4 regions of the Bacillus sp. JJ1609 genome follow, and region 1 is predicted to be linked to each of the others. Evidence: predicted binding sites of a transcription regulator. Region 1 holds the regulator's gene; each other region holds the start of a gene.

Region 1 (4,208 bases):
CGAGCTTTTTCTCAAGGTAATAATCATAATCACCCAGGAATTCGGCTGCACCATTGCGGTCGAGTTCAATGACCTTTGTGGCGATCCTGTTGATAAAATAACGGTCGTGCGAAACAAACAGGATTGTGCCTGGATAATCGATTAGTGCGTTTTCAAGCACTTCTTTGCTGTCTAAATCCAAGTGGTTCGTCGGCTCGTCCAGAATTAAGAAGTTTGATTTTTGCAGCATTAGCTTAGCAAGGGCAAGACGTGCTTTTTCGCCGCCGCTCAAAGTGGAGACAATTTTCAATACATCGTCGCCGGAGAATAGGAAATTGCCCAGAATAGTGCGAATTTCTTTTTCCGGCTTAAGTGGATATTCGTCCCAAAGCTCGTTTAGTACCTTTTTATTTGAGCTTAGCTCAGCCTGTTCCTGGTCATAATAACCGATCGATACGTTTGAACCATAGTGGATGCTGCCGGCGATCGAAGGAAGCTTTTCAACGATTGTCTTCAGCAAGGTTGATTTGCCGACACCGTTTGGTCCAACTAAGGCAGTGCTATCGCCCCGAGATAGATTGAATGAGATATTTTCAGAAACGGCGTCATCGCTATATCCTACAGCGAGTGAATCAGCCTTTAGGACATCGTTTCCGCTCTGGCGTTCAATCTGAAAGCTAAATGAAGCGGATTTTTCATCGCCAAGTGGCTTGTCCATCCGGTCAATCTTTTCTAGCTGTTTCCTGCGGCTTTGAGCTCTTTTAGTAGTAGAAGCACGCGCAAGGTTTCTCTGGATGAAATCCTGGAGCTTTGAAATCTCATCCTGCTGCTTTTCAAAAAGCTTCATATCCCGTTCGTAGTTTTCAGCTTTTTGGTTCAAGTAAGAGGTGTAGTTCCCAGGGAATTTTGCCAGCTGATGGCGAGAAATTTCATATACCTGATTTACGACTTTATCAAGGAAGTAACGGTCATGGGAAACAATCAGGATTGCTCCATCATAGCCCTGAAGGTACTTTTCCAGCCAAGAAAGAGTGTCGATATCTAGGTGGTTTGTCGGTTCGTCCAGAATTAAAATATCCGGGCGGGTCAAAAGGAGTTTAGCTAAAGCAAGCCTTGTTTTTTGGCCTCCGCTTAATGTGGATATTTTTGTGGAATAATCAAATGTATGGAAGTTCAGGCCATGGAGTACGGAGCGGATGTCGGCTTCATATTGATAACCGCCTTTCTCCTTGAACTGGACCTGCAAGAGATCATATTCCTTGAGAACTCTGTCATATTCAGTCTGATTTGTCAGAATGTCAGAATCTGACATTTTTTCCTCTAGCCGCCGCAGATCTTTTTCCATGGAATGCAGATGGTTAAAAACGCCTAGCATTTCTTCCCAGATGCTTTTTTCGGATTCGAGACCTGTATTCTGTGCCAGGTACCCGATCGTCGTCCCTTTAGGGCGGATGATCTCACCGCTGTCATGCGCCTCCTGCCCGGCGATGATCTTCAGCAGGGTCGATTTGCCCGCTCCGTTGCGGCCAACTAAAGCAACACGGTCATGGGTCTGTATTTCAAACTTTATATTCGATAAAATAAGATCAGCAGCGAAATATTTTGTCAGCTGATTAACTTGTAATAATATCATTATTTTTCACCTCTATAGCCTTAGAGATAGTGTAACCCATTCACATAGGCTCGGCAATATATGAGATCCACCAAAAACTAGGAATGACAAGGAATTTGTGAAGTCAGCAACAAAGTTCACACACAACTTTGTGAAAATAGTGTATCATTTGGTTGAAGGGAGCTTGAATATGTCAGAATTTACTCATTTTAACGAAGAAGGCAGAGCGAAAATGGTGGATGTCAGCGATAAACCTGAGACGGTCCGCACGGCAATCGCCCATTCAAGCATAATTGTGAATGAAGATATATATATAAGAATCACAGAAAATAAGATGAAAAAAGGGGATGTGCTGGCGGTTGCACAGGTAGCGGGCATCATGGCGGCCAAGAAGACGTCGGAAATTATCCCAATGTGCCATCCACTTCCATTAACAGGCATTGACCTCAGCTTTGATTGGGAGCAAAATGGAAATGACTATAGTTTAAATATCACCGCCTCTGTAAAAACAAAAGGAAATACAGGTGTGGAAATGGAAGCGTTAACAGCAGCTTCAGCATGTGCGCTGACTGTTTATGATATGTGCAAGGCCGTAGACAAGGGCATGGTGATCGGCAAGACGTATTTAGTCGAGAAAACCGGTGGGAAAAACGGCGATTTTAAGAGAGAAGAGAAGCTTAAATAGAAATTTTAATTGGGTGGAGGATGGAGAATGACGAACGAACCTATGAAAATTCCGCAGGCAACCGCAAAACGCTTGCCGCTGTATTATCGCTTCTTATTGAACTTACATTCTTCAGGTAAACAAAGAGTGTCATCTGCGGAGTTAAGTGAAGCGGTAAAAGTGGATTCAGCGACAATCAGAAGGGATTTTTCTTACTTTGGAGCCTTAGGTAAAAAGGGGTACGGCTACAATGTGAATTATCTCCTGACATTTTTCCGAAAGACACTGGATCAGGACGAGCTGACCAAAGTGGCGCTAATCGGGGTCGGGAATCTTGGAACGGCATTTTTAAATTATAATTTCTCAAAAAACAATAATACGAAAATCGAAATTGCCTTTGATGTGGATGAGGGCAAAGTAGGCACCATAATGGGTGATGTGTCTGTATATCACATGGATGAGCTGGACAAAAAAGTCGTCGAGGAAGGTATTCAGGTGGCCATCCTTACCGTGCCGTCTGCGGTAGCACAGCCTATTACCGACCGATTGGTCCAGGCGAATATCAAGGGAATTCTAAATTTTACACCTGCACGATTGAATGTACCCAACTCTATCAGGATTCACCATATTGACCTGTCTGTAGAGCTGCAATCATTGATTTATTTCCTCAAGCATTATCCGACTAATTCTGAAACAGAAGAATAATAAGAAAAATAGCCTCTTCGGGATGAAGAGGCTATTTTTTCTGGATTTGCTTGAGTTTGAAATGGAACAGGATCATCCGGATGCCTGAACCGAAGTCGAAGGTCGCGAGCATGACGAGGAGGTAAGTGAAGAATCCCCAGCCGGTTTCATTGACATTCTGGATGGCGAAGTAGGTGAACAAGCTGCCTAGCAAGATGTAGACAATGCCTGAAAATAAAGGCGATTGCTTCATAACTTAAAGTCCCCCAATAAAGCTCTGGATTTTTTCTGCTTCTCTTATCATTCTCTCGATGTCTTCCCTGAATACGGATTGAAGCAGGACAACGAACGTATTCATTGTGACATGGGCTATGATCGGAACGATGATCCGCTTTGTTTTTACATAAAGGAAAGCAAACGTAAAGCCCATGGCCGAATACAGGATGACATGCTCCGGCTCGAAATGCGCGAGTGCAAAGATCACTGAACTGATTAACGCAGCAAAAAAGAAATTCATTTTCTTATGCAGGCTTCCGAAGATGATTTTTCGGAAGACGATTTCTTCTAAAATTGGCCCGATGATCGAGCTGACAAGAATCACAATCGGAAAGTTCTCAATGAGGTTGATAATCTCCTGAGTATTTTCCGAGCCCATTTCAATTCCGAGCAGCCTTTCAATGCTTGCTGCAAAGGATTGAGCCATCAATGCAAGAAATACACCTGCGACGGCCCAGGCAGCCGAGCTTGCTGGCGATGCCATTCCGCGCAAATCTGCCTGCATCTTTGATTCTTTCCGTAAAATCAGCAGCACGATGATCAGTGTAAGTGTAAAGCTGATGACAAGCCAGTAAGGAATCGATAGGGTTTCCATTTCCTTAAGACTCTTACCCATACCAGCTCCCACAAAGGCAACGAGCGGAATTCCGACCAGGCTTGAAAGCTGCATGACAATATAGGCGATGATAATGTACCAGTATTCCTTTTTCAATATAAAAACTCCTTTTAGGCCTTTTCGTAAACTTAATGACTTTATATACGTTTTAATATGATTAAAGTTCCGTAATGCTATCTCTCCATTTTACTAGTAAGCAGCTTGAAAGTTCAAATCGTAGGATGCTGCCTAAAATAAATGGTTAAATATTCGGGGAAACCGCATACTCTTTAAGGTGGCCTTTTTTATACAAGCTTATATTAAAATTCGGAGAAATTTGCCGTCGAACATTGTGGAAAGGGAACGAAAAATAGTCCTTGCTGTTACTGGATTCCTAG
Region 2 (4,208 bases), on a different contig from region 1:
GATGAAATATATCGATTTGATTATTTTTCAATCATTATGGGTACATAAGAATGGCGAAGCATCAAATAGAATCGTCTTCGCCATTTGAATAATTTACGTAAGATTAACGGCCTAAAACCATGAACGCAATTACTACACCGATGATCGGCAATGCTTCTACTAACGCAACCCCGATGAACATTGTAGTTTGAAGTAAACCACGTGCTTCTGGCTGACGAGCGATACCTTCTACTGTACGTCCAACGATAAGTCCGTTACCGATACCAGCGCCTACTGCTGCTAGTCCGATTGCGATTGCTGCTGCTATAAGATTCATTATTTTGTTCCTCCTTAGTTTGTATAGAAAAATTTTTTAAAAAAATTGTTGTTCATATGAACAGGTTTATTTTTAATGGTCATGACTGACTTTATGGGACAGATAAACCATTGTTAACATGGTGAAAATATAGGCTTGGATCGTACCAACAAAGATGGAGAATCCTTGCCAAACCAGTGTTAAAGGAATCGCTGCGATAGTACCAACAATCCCCGATGCAGCCAAACCGCCTGCAAGCAAAGATAGTAATAATTCACCAGCATAAATGTTACCGTAGAGACGCAAACCAAGTGTTAGCGTGTTTGCAAACTCTTCAATAATCTTAAGTGGGAACAAGAATTTCATCGGACTGAAAAAGCCCTTTGCATATTCTCTTCCGCCCTTTAACTTGATTCCATAATAATGGGAAAGTGCAACCACCATTACGGCTAAAGTTAAAGTAATGATTGGGTCCGCAGTTGGTGATTTCCACCATAATGTTTCGTCAATCACGATTGCGAATGGCAGACCAAGCATATTGGACACGAAAATGTACATTAACAGAGTCAGTCCAAGTATGTGGAATCTTCCACCATCTTTCCAATCCATCGTGCTGTTGATGATGCCCTTGACGAAATCCATAACCCATTCAAAGAAGTTCTGGATTCCAGTAGGCTTCATCGCCATACGACGTGTAGAAAGAACAGCAATCAGAAAAACAATAACACTTGCTATTGTAATCATTAAGACATTAGCTAAGTTAAAAGTAAGTCCCAAAAAATGAACTAATGGAGCTTCATGATGCAACAGTATTCACCTCTCTTCCCCCGCTATTTATGTTGTAGAAAACTTTGAATAAAATAATCTATGATAATAACAACATAGGTTGTCATTAGTCCCACTACCACACTTGCCATATGAAATTGTTCTTCATATTCCAATGCAATCATTGCTGCGATTGCCGCTGTTGCCAATCGAGAGACCGACCCGAGCGAACGGACCTTTTTCCCTTGAGACACAGCCTTATCAAAGCTTTGCGCTCTTTTTGCTAAAAGCAATAAGATCATGAAACTGAATGCAGTTCCAAGAGCTAACCCTGCAAAGATTGATTTATAGGAGGTAAATCCCCAGCCAAGAACATAAACAGCTAAAAGTACGTACATATACCGACGTTGCCGATGAAACATTTGGTTTATTTCTGACATTAAAGATTAGTCTCCTGAAAAAAAGTGTTGGATCAAACGGAGCATGGCGTACACGCCAGCAGCCAATCCCATGAGTAGACCGAGAATGAGAAAAAGTGGTTCGGTTCCTACTTTGTGATCGAGCCATCTTCCTGAGAAAATGCCAATCAGTATAGATCCGACTAATTGAGAAAGAATCGCGGACGTTAGAGCCATTGCTTGCAATGGATTACGCTTGTTTTGACGCATTCAATCACATCCTCGTTTTAGGGATTGAACAGTCCGTATGTCTATGTAAGGATTTATTCTAGCAAAACATTTAAAAATATTGTCGAAATATTTTTGAAAACCCTATCATTTACACCTAGATAAGCATACAATAGGCTCCAATCAAAGTCAATCCATTGGCGTGAAAAAATTCACAAAGTTTTCACGTGCGTTTTATACCCTTTACCCTATCTAAAAATAACAATCCGAATAGTTTTTCAAAATAAAGCCGGCAAGGATTTCAGTTCCTTCCGGCTTTGTTTTCAATCTGATTTTTCTTGACCGATATAATGGTTTCAATCGTACTTTCACGTCCTGCCTTTTTGGCAAAAACCTTGGCTAAGTATACTCCTTCTTCTGGCAGATTTTCGACAAGAATTTCTTTTGTCATCATTCCTTTTTTAATTCCCCTACCCCAATCAAGGAAACCTATAAAGCGATACTGATCCGGATCGAAAAGGGCGATACCGAATTCATCAGCGCCGCCAGGCAAATAGACTTCGTAACGATAGGCACCGGCATTGTCAGCAGGTGCGAAATCAAATCCCATGACTCGTGGATAATCTGGTTCCTCAAGGACATACAAATAAGGAATTCTAATTTTATTTTTGCCATCATCAAGAACGAGGCTGCCATCCTGAATTTTTTTCTTTAAAAACTCCGGACTGGCAGTCATTGCGATCTCCACCATCTTCGTTTCATTCGGCTCAACGGAAAAGGAAAAAGGCATCTCCCATTCAATCCCTGTTTCCCAATTTGGCATCGAAAAAGAATAGTACTTCGTGTGTGTGCTTGTATTCCTGACTTCAAGCCTTGCACTATGCCGGTGCATATTATCTGCCAGCTGGAACTTTCCGAATTGCAGCGATCCCGGCTTGACGATGGTTTCGGTTTTGATCGCAGCTTCTGTCTGGATACGACCGGCTCCTTGTTCATATGTTCGATAATGTTGTCCGTCCCGATTCACAATCTGCTTGGCTGTGTTCATAATTGCCGCCTTGATTTCGTATGGTCCCCATTCTGGATGTGCTTGTTTGATCAAAGCAGCTGCCCCAGCCACATGCGGCGCGGCCATGCTCGTACCCTGCAGGGACAAATATCCTCCTGGAATTGTACTGTTTATGGCCACCCCGGGAGCAACAATATCCGGTTTGATTTCCCATGTTGACGTAACCGGGCCACGCGAGCTGAAGTCGGCAAGGATATCTCTTTCTTCTATTAATTCTATCCTTAATAGAGCTTGGCCTTTTATAAGCTGTTTTTTCAGGGATTCTCCTTCTTGTTTGCTGATCGCCGCCACTGGTATCGGCAGACTTTCCTCCAGGTTCCCGAAGAAAGTTCCTTTTGAATTGTTGTAAATAATGACTCCGACAGCTCCTGCGTTGAGGGCGTTCTTCGCTTTTTCTGTAAAAGTAAGCTGCCCTCGTTCAACGATCACAAGCTTGTCTTTTACATCTTTCATCTCATTTTTTCTGCCAATGCCAGCAAATACGATTTTCTCACTTTGGGTGTTATTCCATTGTTCCGACCCCTGCAAAGGCTCAAGCCGGATTTTCTTAGCTGAAACATTTCCCGTGGCATATGGGACTTTCATAGGCGGGGTTGAGGCTCCAACACTAATCGCTTTGGAAGCTGTTCCAGGTGATCCTACCGTCCATCGGTTCGGGCCCGAGTTTCCAGAAGAAGTAACTGCTGTAATCCCGCTATCTACAGCTTTATTGAGCGCAAGGCTGATGGGCAGGTCGGGGCCATTCACATCATTGCCAAGAGAAAGGTTCAGAATGTCTACCTTATCCTTAATCGCCTGGTCGATTGCAGCGATGACCTGTTCAGTTGTACCGCTCCCTCCAGGACCTAGCGCTCTATAGGCAATAATTTTAGCTTCCGGCGCCATTCCCCTCATTCTTCCATTCGCCGCTATAATCCCAGCTACATGCGTGCCGTGCAGGGTGCTTTTCATCCCAATTCCTTTTGTTTCCATCGGATCCTCATCCCCATCTACCAGGTCATGACCTCCAGCGTAATTCCTTCTAAGGTCCGGATGATCATAATCGATCCCAGTATCAATCACACCTATTGTTACACCCCTGCCCGTCAGCCGCTCACCATTCTTATCCAAAATGCTGCGGACAGCCTCTGAACCAATCAGTTCAAAATTATCGGTAAAACTATCACTTGACCGGTACGGTTTTGGATGATGATTTGGGTTTATTTCAATTTTTTTGATATCTGACATCGGGGTGATTTTCTGGTAACTGGTCGACAAATAAGGAGCATTTTCAACCTGATAGGTGCTTACTTCTGATACTAGTTTTATTTCATTCCGACCTTCTAGCTGTCTCAGCTCCGAAATAGGACCTTCCACCGAATATCCGTTGATCGCATGCTTGAAAATGCGGCGAAGCTTTATATTTTTGAATTTATGAAGCTGACCGCTGATCTCTTTTTCAGTCAATTGGTGC
Region 3 (4,208 bases), on a different contig from region 1:
TTTGTGAAATCGAGTAATTCATTCACATGTTCCGGAGTGTATTCTTTTGTTTGGGCAAATAGATTTTTAAGTTCGTGAACGTTCATCTTTTCATCCTCCTCCATCATTTGAACTCATCGTATCATGAAAATGGAATTGTCCTTTATTTTTCAAAAATTTAAACTTCCGACAATTATTTTCATCATTAGACAAAAGCGGAAGGCATTTCCAAACCCTATCACCATCTGGGCGATTACATCATAAGATATCGTAATGAACTATGGAGGAGGATGTTCGCCCATGTTTGGCCGCAGGAACAAGACGCATGCCTATCAGCCACAGTTTTGGGAAAATCAATATTATCAGGGAACTTATAATTGGAATGGGAATAATCAAGGTTTGAACCGGCAGCAGCCGTACCCTCAACAATATGTAAACCCTCAATGGAACAGCATGCAGGGAAATTGGCAAAATCAATATATACAGCAGGATTACCCAATCAATCCATATATGCAGGGCAATCCTCAATGGAACCAACAATATTCAATGGCGCAACCAAAGAATAATTATTCAAAAATGCTTTTCCAAAATCCGCTCCAGCCAGAGGATGACCCGATTTACGGATACTACAGCCAGCAGTCTGAATTTCAAAATTACAATCCTTATCCACAGCAGGCATTTATGCCAAAGCAGCCATCAGGATTGCAATCAATCATGAATTCATTTAAAAGCCAGGACGGGAATCTTGATGTCAATAAGATGGTAGACACCGCAGGCCAGATGATGAATGCAGTGACTCAGGTTTCATCTCTGGTTAAAGGGCTCGGCGGAATGTTTAAAGTGTAAAAGCAAAAGCAGGCGATTGCCTGCTCTGCTCAGACTGTAGACAAACTCGGTAAAAATCGAGCTTGTTTACAGTCTTTCTTTTGTGCTCTTTTAGTTAGCCAAGTGGCCATATTGGTGACGTATTTTTCCATTTTTTGTTCTTCCAGGTAGCCAAGTGGCCTTATTGGCGACTCCTTTTTCCAATTTTTTGTACTATCAGATAACCAAGAGGCCTTATTGGTGTCCTCTTTTTCCAATTTTTATACTATCAAGTAACCAAGAGGCTTTATTGGTGGACCAATTTAATGTGTCCTTTTTCTAGTCCACCCTCATTCGTGTGTGTCAAAACGGGTTGAATGGTTCTTTGAAGGTTGCTTATGACTATTTGCTAGAGTCTCTAGAGGATATTTTATCGCTTACCTGCCCCGTTTGAGTCTTGCACTTTCTGCTCTAGTCATCGATGCGCAAAAAGGGTTCGGAATGAGAACATTTCGAACCCTTTTTGTCTACAAACAGAAAGCATGCGATTGCCTGCTTTTTTAGTCTTGATCTATTAAAATATCTATTTTCTTACCTGGTTTCTTAGCAATTTTTATTTTGAGTAGACCATCGATGTAGGAAGCCCGTATTTTCCTCTCGTTAATAGGCTGAGCAAATGGTATGGTTCTGCTGGATCTTTGCATTGAGGATCTGTGCTTGTGTGTTTTTTCTAAATCGTTGATTTCAGTAGATGTCTCTGACTTATTTAGAGTGATCGTCAACGAGTTGTTTATTACATCGATGGAAATCTGGTCTTTTTTAATACCTGGCAGTTCAGCTGTCACTTCATATTCCGTGTCTGTTTCATTTAAGGCAACATGAATTGGGGAATAGGGGAAGGGCTGTCTGAAAAAATCGTCAATACTTTGCAATATTCCTTTTACAGGTTTTTCCTGCATGATTTGATTCATTGATTTAAACCATTGTTCCAGGGCTTCATGTCTTTTTGGGCGATCAGGATGGTTAGGTGCCATCGTGTCTCATCCTCCTCTGCAGAAATTCTTATAATAGAATATGAGAGACAGAATGTCCGTGTTCAATTATTCTCTGCACATGCTTGTTAGATCAAATCATTCCTGCGTTTTTTTTTTTGCCATCGTTTTATGAACACTTTGTGAAAAATGCCTTTAGTGTGATTTAGGTCACATAACAAATTTGTGTTCCTTTGTATGCTGAAACAGTAAATAAAGCAGAAGAGGGGAATACACATGTTTTGTTACCAATGTGAACAGACACCAACAGGCGGCTGTAAAGTCGTAGGAGTTTGCGGAAAAGATGAAACAATTGCGAGCCTGCAGGATACCATTATTTTTGCCTTAAAAGGAATTGCAGCATATAGGACGCATGCTAATCAGCTTGGATTTACAGACCCGTTTGTAGACGCAACTACTCACGAAGCACTATATATGACATTGACCAATTCCAACTTCAATGTTCAGGAGCATATTGATATGGCATTGAAAGTTGGCCAATCAGCAGTGCGGGTAATGGAAATGCTAGATGAAGCACACACTAGCCGTCTGGGCATTCCACAGCCCGTTCGTGTAAGCCAGAATAAGATTGAAGGTAAGTGCATCGTTGTTACTGGCCATAATTTATTCGCCTTAGAAGAACTGCTTAAACAGACAGAAGGAAAAGGCATTAATATTTATACTCACTCAGAGATGCTGCCTGCCCATGGCTATCCAGCATTGAAAAAATACCCGCACCTTAAAGGGAACATCGGGAAGGCATGGTTTGACCAGCGCCGCCTGTTTGAAAAATTCCCCGGAGCGATTCTTGCGACGACAAACTGCGTAATGCCAATTAAAGGATCCTACGCAGATCGTATGTTTACTTACGAAGTGGCAGGACTTGAAAATGTAAGAAAAATTGAAAATGATGATTTCTCCTTGTTGATTGAAAAAGCATTGGAGCTTCCAGAAGCCGATATGAATTCTGAAGAAACTCTAGTTACAGGTTTCCACCACGAAACTGTACTTGGTCTAGCTCCAGAAGTCATTCAGGCAGTGAAAGATGGAAAGATTAAGCGCTTCTTCGTCATCGCAGGCTGCGACGCGCCAGGAAAAGGCGGCGAATACTACCGTGAGCTTGCAACATCTCTTCCTCCTGAGGCAGTAATTCTGACTACTTCATGCGGTAAGTTCCGTTTTAACGATGTTGATTACGGAGTTGTTCCAGGTACGGATATTCCGAGATACATTGACCTCGGACAATGTAATAACTCTGTTTCCACCGTTAAGATTGCTAAAGCATTGGCAGATGCTTTTGAATGCGATGTGAACGAACTTCCAGTGAGCATCGTTCTTTCCTGGTTCGAGCAAAAAGCAGTAGCCATCCTGCTGGGACTGTTCAGCCTAGGCATCCAGGATATCCGTATTGGACCAAAGCCGCCTGAGTTCATTTCTGAAGGTGTGATGCAGGTGCTTCAGGATACCTTTAATTTGAAACTGATTACAACAGCGCAGGAAGATATGGAAACAATGATGCAATTAAGCAAGACAGAATAAAAAATAAAAATGTTAAAAGCCCGCTGATATAATGCAGCGGGCTTGTGTATTCTGGAGGAGGCAGTCCTTATATAAGTTCATTCAACAATAACTCAGTGTCCAAAATCATATTTCCATGATGGTCAGTAAAAATAACCTGATCCTTCTTCATTCGGGTAAGGGTCCTGCTTACTGTTTCCCTTGTCGTGCCAATCATGTTTGCCAAATCTTTATTTGTAAAATCGGACTTTAGAAGTATTGTGCCATTTTCTTGTTTTTCGCCGTGTAGCTCTCCAAGCCTTAATAGCAGTTTTACGATTTGTTCATATGTGTTATTCAAAATTTGTGCCTCAAGCCTTTCCTGCAGGTCAACAATCTTTTCTCCAAGCACTTTAAATACCTTAATGCTCAAATGAGGATTTTCGACAAGGACCTTCTCGAACTGCGAAATAGGCACGACAACAAGGCTCGTTTGCTCTAACACTTCTGAATAGCCAGGATAACCCCCTTTGCGGAAAAAGCCAACATGTGGGAACATTTCTCCTTTTTTAAGAATTGCAACAATCTGCTCCCGTCCATTTGCATCGCTTTTGTAAATCTTTACTTTCCCTTCATTAATAAAATATACATTTTCAAGCGGATCTCCCTGAAGGAATACATGGCTGTTTTTCTTCCATTCCCTGGAAATCGATATTTCAACAATTTTTTCTAAATCATGATCATCCAGGTCTCTAAAAAGCGAGAAACCAGAAAGCACTTTTTTAATATCTATTTTATTCAAAAGAAACACTCCAATGTTGAGGCTATATTAATCTCATACTATTTTAACAAAAGAATGAGTTAATGGTTATTGTTAATTTAGAATCAACAATCATG
Region 4 (4,208 bases), on a different contig from region 1:
CCGATTGCTGACAACATCATTAATGGAGCAAACCCAGTTTCTGCTGAATAGGTGTAAGCACGGCGTACTGCACCATCAAGACCAAGGAAGAACATTGGCATGAATGTGACGTTAAAGCCGATCACAAACAGCCAGAAATGCCATTTACCAATTTTTTCATTCAGCATATAGCCAAACATCTTCGGCCACCAGAAGTAAAGGCCAGCAAAAATAGGGAACACTACACCTGGTATTAGTACATAGTGGAAGTGCGCCACTAGGAATAATGTGTTGTGATACTGATAGTCAGCAGCCGCCATAGCAAGCATGACACCCGTTACACCGCCGATTACAAAGTTCGGTACAAATGCAAGTGACCAGAGCATCGCAGTCGTAAACTTGATTCGGCCTTTTCTCATTGTGAACAGCCAGTTAAAAACTTTAACCCCAGTAGGGATGGCAATTGCCATTGTTGTAATCGAGAAGAATGAGTTTACACCAGCACTGTTGCCCATTGTGAAGAAGTGGTGAACCCATACAAGCATACTTAAAACAGAGATCATGATAATTGAAATGACCATTGATTTATAGCCGTAAAGCGTTTTTCTAGAAAATGTTGAAATGATGTCTGACAGCATACCGAATGCAGGCAGGACAACGATGTAAACTTCTGGATGTCCCCAAAGCCAGAAAAGGTTGGCCCAAAGCATATCCATACCGCCACCGGATATTGTGAAGAAATGGGTACCGAATGTGCGGTCGAAAGTCATTAAGGCAAGAGCAACTGTAAAAATAGGGAAGCTCGCTACAATAATGATTGATGTGATGAAAGATGTCCAAGTGAACATCGGCATCCTCATCAATGTCATGCCTTTTGTTCTCATTTTTAACACTGTGACAACGAAGTTAATACCCGTCATCAATGTACCAGCACCTGCAATTTGCAGGGCTACTGCGTAAAAGTTGTTCCCGATACCAGGACTGAATTCTTTGCCTGCCAGAGGGAAGTAGGAAGTCCAGCCGGCATCCGGTGAACCACCGATAATGAACGAAATATTGAAGAGCGCCGCACCGGCTACTGTAAGCCAGAAGCTAAGGGCGTTCAACTGTGGAAAAGCAACGTCACGGGCACCGATTTGCAGCGGAACCACAAAGTTCATAAGTCCAATCAATAGCGGCATCGCAACGAAAAGGATCATGATGACACCGTGAGTTGTGAATACTTCATTATAGTGCTGTGCGTTCAGGAAGGTATTTTCAGGTACGGCTGTCTGGCCTTTCATCATCAAGCCGTCAATTCCGCCACGGAAAAACATGACCACACCGACCAGGATATACATGATCCCGATTTTCTTATGGTCAACAGTGGTCAGCCAATTTGTCCAAAGCCAATTCCACTTTTTAAAATAGGTAAGTGCAGCGATGATACCAACCATCGTCAGGGCAATTCCGATTTGAGAAGCAAAAATCAATGGATCGCCTGTTACAAAAAATTCATCCCATTTAATGCCCACTATGCTCACCCCCGTGCTCGTCAGTAGTTTCAGATTCTTTGTGATTCATATTTTCATGGTTTTCATGATTTGTTTGTTCATTGTTGCCGTCTTTATTTTTATAGTTATTTTCATCTTCAAAGATTTTACCTGGCCAGCCATGTCCTGGATAATACATTTCTGGATTTGTGTAGTTCTTTGAATTATGGTCAGAATGGTCGACCCAGTCTAAGTGAGTGTTTGAGAATGTCTTGCGCCCAAAGTGAGAAGGCTCAAGCATCTTTTCATACTCTGCTAACGTCATCTTTGGAGCAGTTTCTTTTACTTCTTTAACCCATTTATCAAAATCTTCTTGTGTTTGAGACAAGACTTCAAACTCCATGCCAGCATATCCCTTCCCATTGAAGTTCGTATTTCGGCCAACATAAGAGCCAGGGTTATCAGCTAGAAGATAAAGCTGTGTTTCAGCATGTGCCATCGTATATTTCTGGCCGCCAAGTGCAGGGACCCAGAAGCTTTGCATGGTTCCAGCTGAGGTTAGCTTGAAATCAACTGGACGGTCTTCAGGGATATTAACGTAGTTAACCGTCTCAATTCCTTGCTCTGGGTAGCTGAAAATCCACTTCCAGTCAGCCGAAGTCACTTTAATGACAAGAGGTTCTTTGTCCTCATAGCCTTTAGGTACTTCATCTATTGCGTAAATCGTTTTTACCGTCGGGATAGTCAAAGCGACGATAATCAGGATTGGGATAACAGTCCATATGATTTCCAATACAGTGCTGCCATGTTCTTCTGGCGGCTCATATCCCATATTGTCCTTGCGTTCTCGGTATTTCCATACGATGAACGCGAAGAGGCCGAATACGACAACCGTAACTAATAGCATCAATGCAATTGAAAAGTTTATTAAATCGAGAATTTGCCTTGCGATCGGTCCCTCTGGATTGAACACGACCATATTATTCTCACAGCCGCTCAATAACAGTACGGCGATCATTGAGGTGAGTGAGAGCAATAGAAGTTTTGATTTCTTCATCACTGACTGCAGCTCCTTTCAGATAAAAAACCTTGTTCATTATATCACATACTTTTGCTCATCTGTTCACAAAGATTTCAAAACTATACCTAAAAAAGGCGGTAAGTTGTGGCAAAAGGTGTGATTAAAATCACAGTGGTATGTTTGTAATAATGATTCTAACATAGAAATTTGTCCTCTTTCGCAGGTAATTGTGAACAAAATATGAAAACATAAAATGGTATTCCAGTGAAATGTTTGTGAAGGGTATTGACGCTAAAAAAGCAAGGGATTCTATAGATGAGCCCTACTTTTTAGCCAATGTATGATATTTTAGGATACCTTGTTCCATATTATTTACGATTTTAAAGGTGGAAGAAATTTTTGTTGATTAAGCAGATTTGGACACATTTTATTTTAGAACCCGAAGTTAGTTTCGTCTTCAATATGCTGACGTTTCTCGGATATTTCTCTCTGTTATACTTCATTGTTGTTTTTCGTGTAAGTATGACAATTAATAGACGGAGAATTTCAGGCTATTGTATATAGAGAATACTTAAGAAGCAGATATAACCGGAGATCTTCCGATAAACTACTCTAAATAAGACAAAATCCAAAGGTTTGGATAATATAAAAGGAAAAACTTCCTGTATTTTTAAGGAAATAAGGCTATTTCTCAATTTAAACGGAATTTTACCTTTTATTTATTAAACACAGTGAAATCAACATTCAGTTATAACAAAGCCTAAAAAGCAAAAAACAACAGTCGAGTTTAACACAGGCCCAAAATTTAAATGATCGAAAGAAGATATATATAATGAAATTAAAAATACAAAATTAAACTCAACGATATTTTTAATAGTTTCTATTTTAATATAATAAATAAAATGAAAGCGCTTTATTTTTATGAGTATCAGTAACTTCAAATCACTCAATAAACAGGCAATTATATAAATGATTAAAGTTCAAACATTGTTCAATATTTCACAAACTATTATTCTTATCATATGATATCCTTTAATTAGAAAAGGAAAAAGGAGTGAGTGAAGATGATTTATTGCGAATTTAAGCCTTTCTCTACTGATACCGAAACTTATACGCAGGAGGTTTTTGAAGAATTGGTCGGTGATGAGTTTGAAGCGATGATGTTCATAGAGAATGAAAACATCCCGGCATACATCTGGACAGTTAACTTTGTCATCATCGTGAAAAGTGGTTCAAGATACATCACGGATTTATCCTTTGAAAAAATTCCGAGAAATCCAGTTTGTGAGTGAAATATTTTTTTGAAACTTATTGTGAAATACATCACAAACAAACAAATAATAACCGTCTTACCAGCAATGGCTACATACAACATACCAATAAACAAATCCGACGAAAGTAATTCGAAACCAAATTAATTGGAGGTTATACACATGGCGACAACAGAAAAAGTAATGAAGGAACAGCAGCCGGTAATTAAAATGGTCGATAGCCTGGTGGAAAAAGGGCTTAAGGCTCTTGGGGAAATGCGTGAGCTTAATCAGGAAAGCATCGATGCCATCGTAAAGGAAATGGCGCTAGCTGGACTGGATCAACATATGCAGCTTGCAAAAATGGCGGTCGAAGAAACCAAACGAGGTGTATATGAAGATAAAATCATCAAGAATATGTTCGCAACTGAATATGTGTACCACAACATTAAGTACGATAAAACGGCGGGCATCATTGATGAAAAT

What was found. The regulator Rex, encoded in region 1, represses fermentation and respiration genes when NADH is low (regulators of the CRP and FNR family bind a similar motif). The targets are predictions, from matches to a motif close to TTGTGAAATATTTCACAA.
Region 2: V7654_RS02835 (AtpZ/AtpI family protein) is a predicted target of Rex. The motif match lies at 1,887-1,904, and genes of this name have one in related genera.
Region 3: hcp (hydroxylamine reductase) is a predicted target of Rex. The motif match lies at 1,974-1,991, and genes of this name have one in related genera.
Region 4: qoxA (cytochrome aa3 quinol oxidase subunit II) is a predicted target of Rex. The motif match lies at 2,541-2,558, and genes of this name have one in related genera.

What each region holds. Positions count from the first base shown of each region.
Region 1 is NZ_JBALSS010000039.1:18,950-23,157, reverse strand. It holds gene V7654_RS22185 (ABC-F family ATP-binding cassette domain-containing protein) at 1-1,612, opposite strand, end outside; gene moaC (cyclic pyranopterin monophosphate synthase MoaC) at 1,782-2,276, shown strand; gene V7654_RS22175 (redox-sensing transcriptional repressor Rex) at 2,304-2,960, shown strand; gene V7654_RS22170 (YdiK family protein) at 2,992-3,192, opposite strand; gene V7654_RS22165 (CPBP family intramembrane glutamic endopeptidase) at 3,196-3,927, opposite strand.
Region 2 is NZ_JBALSS010000004.1:80,231-84,438, forward strand. It holds gene atpE (F0F1 ATP synthase subunit C) at 104-316, opposite strand; gene atpB (F0F1 ATP synthase subunit A) at 389-1,102, opposite strand; gene V7654_RS02830 (ATP synthase subunit I) at 1,126-1,500, opposite strand; gene V7654_RS02835 (AtpZ/AtpI family protein) at 1,507-1,728, opposite strand; gene V7654_RS02840 (S8 family serine peptidase) at 1,988-4,208, opposite strand, start outside.
Region 3 is NZ_JBALSS010000021.1:77,218-81,425, reverse strand. It holds gene V7654_RS16305 (YppF family protein) at 1-86, opposite strand, end outside; gene V7654_RS16300 (YppG family protein) at 280-825, shown strand; gene V7654_RS16295 (Hsp20/alpha crystallin family protein) at 1,344-1,817, opposite strand; gene hcp (hydroxylamine reductase) at 2,052-3,353, shown strand; gene V7654_RS16285 (Crp/Fnr family transcriptional regulator) at 3,421-4,113, opposite strand.
Region 4 is NZ_JBALSS010000013.1:23,410-27,617, forward strand. It holds gene qoxB (cytochrome aa3 quinol oxidase subunit I) at 1-1,493, opposite strand, end outside; gene qoxA (cytochrome aa3 quinol oxidase subunit II) at 1,483-2,508, opposite strand; gene V7654_RS11700 (hypothetical protein) at 3,537-3,764, shown strand; gene adhE (bifunctional acetaldehyde-CoA/alcohol dehydrogenase) at 3,906-4,208, shown strand, end outside.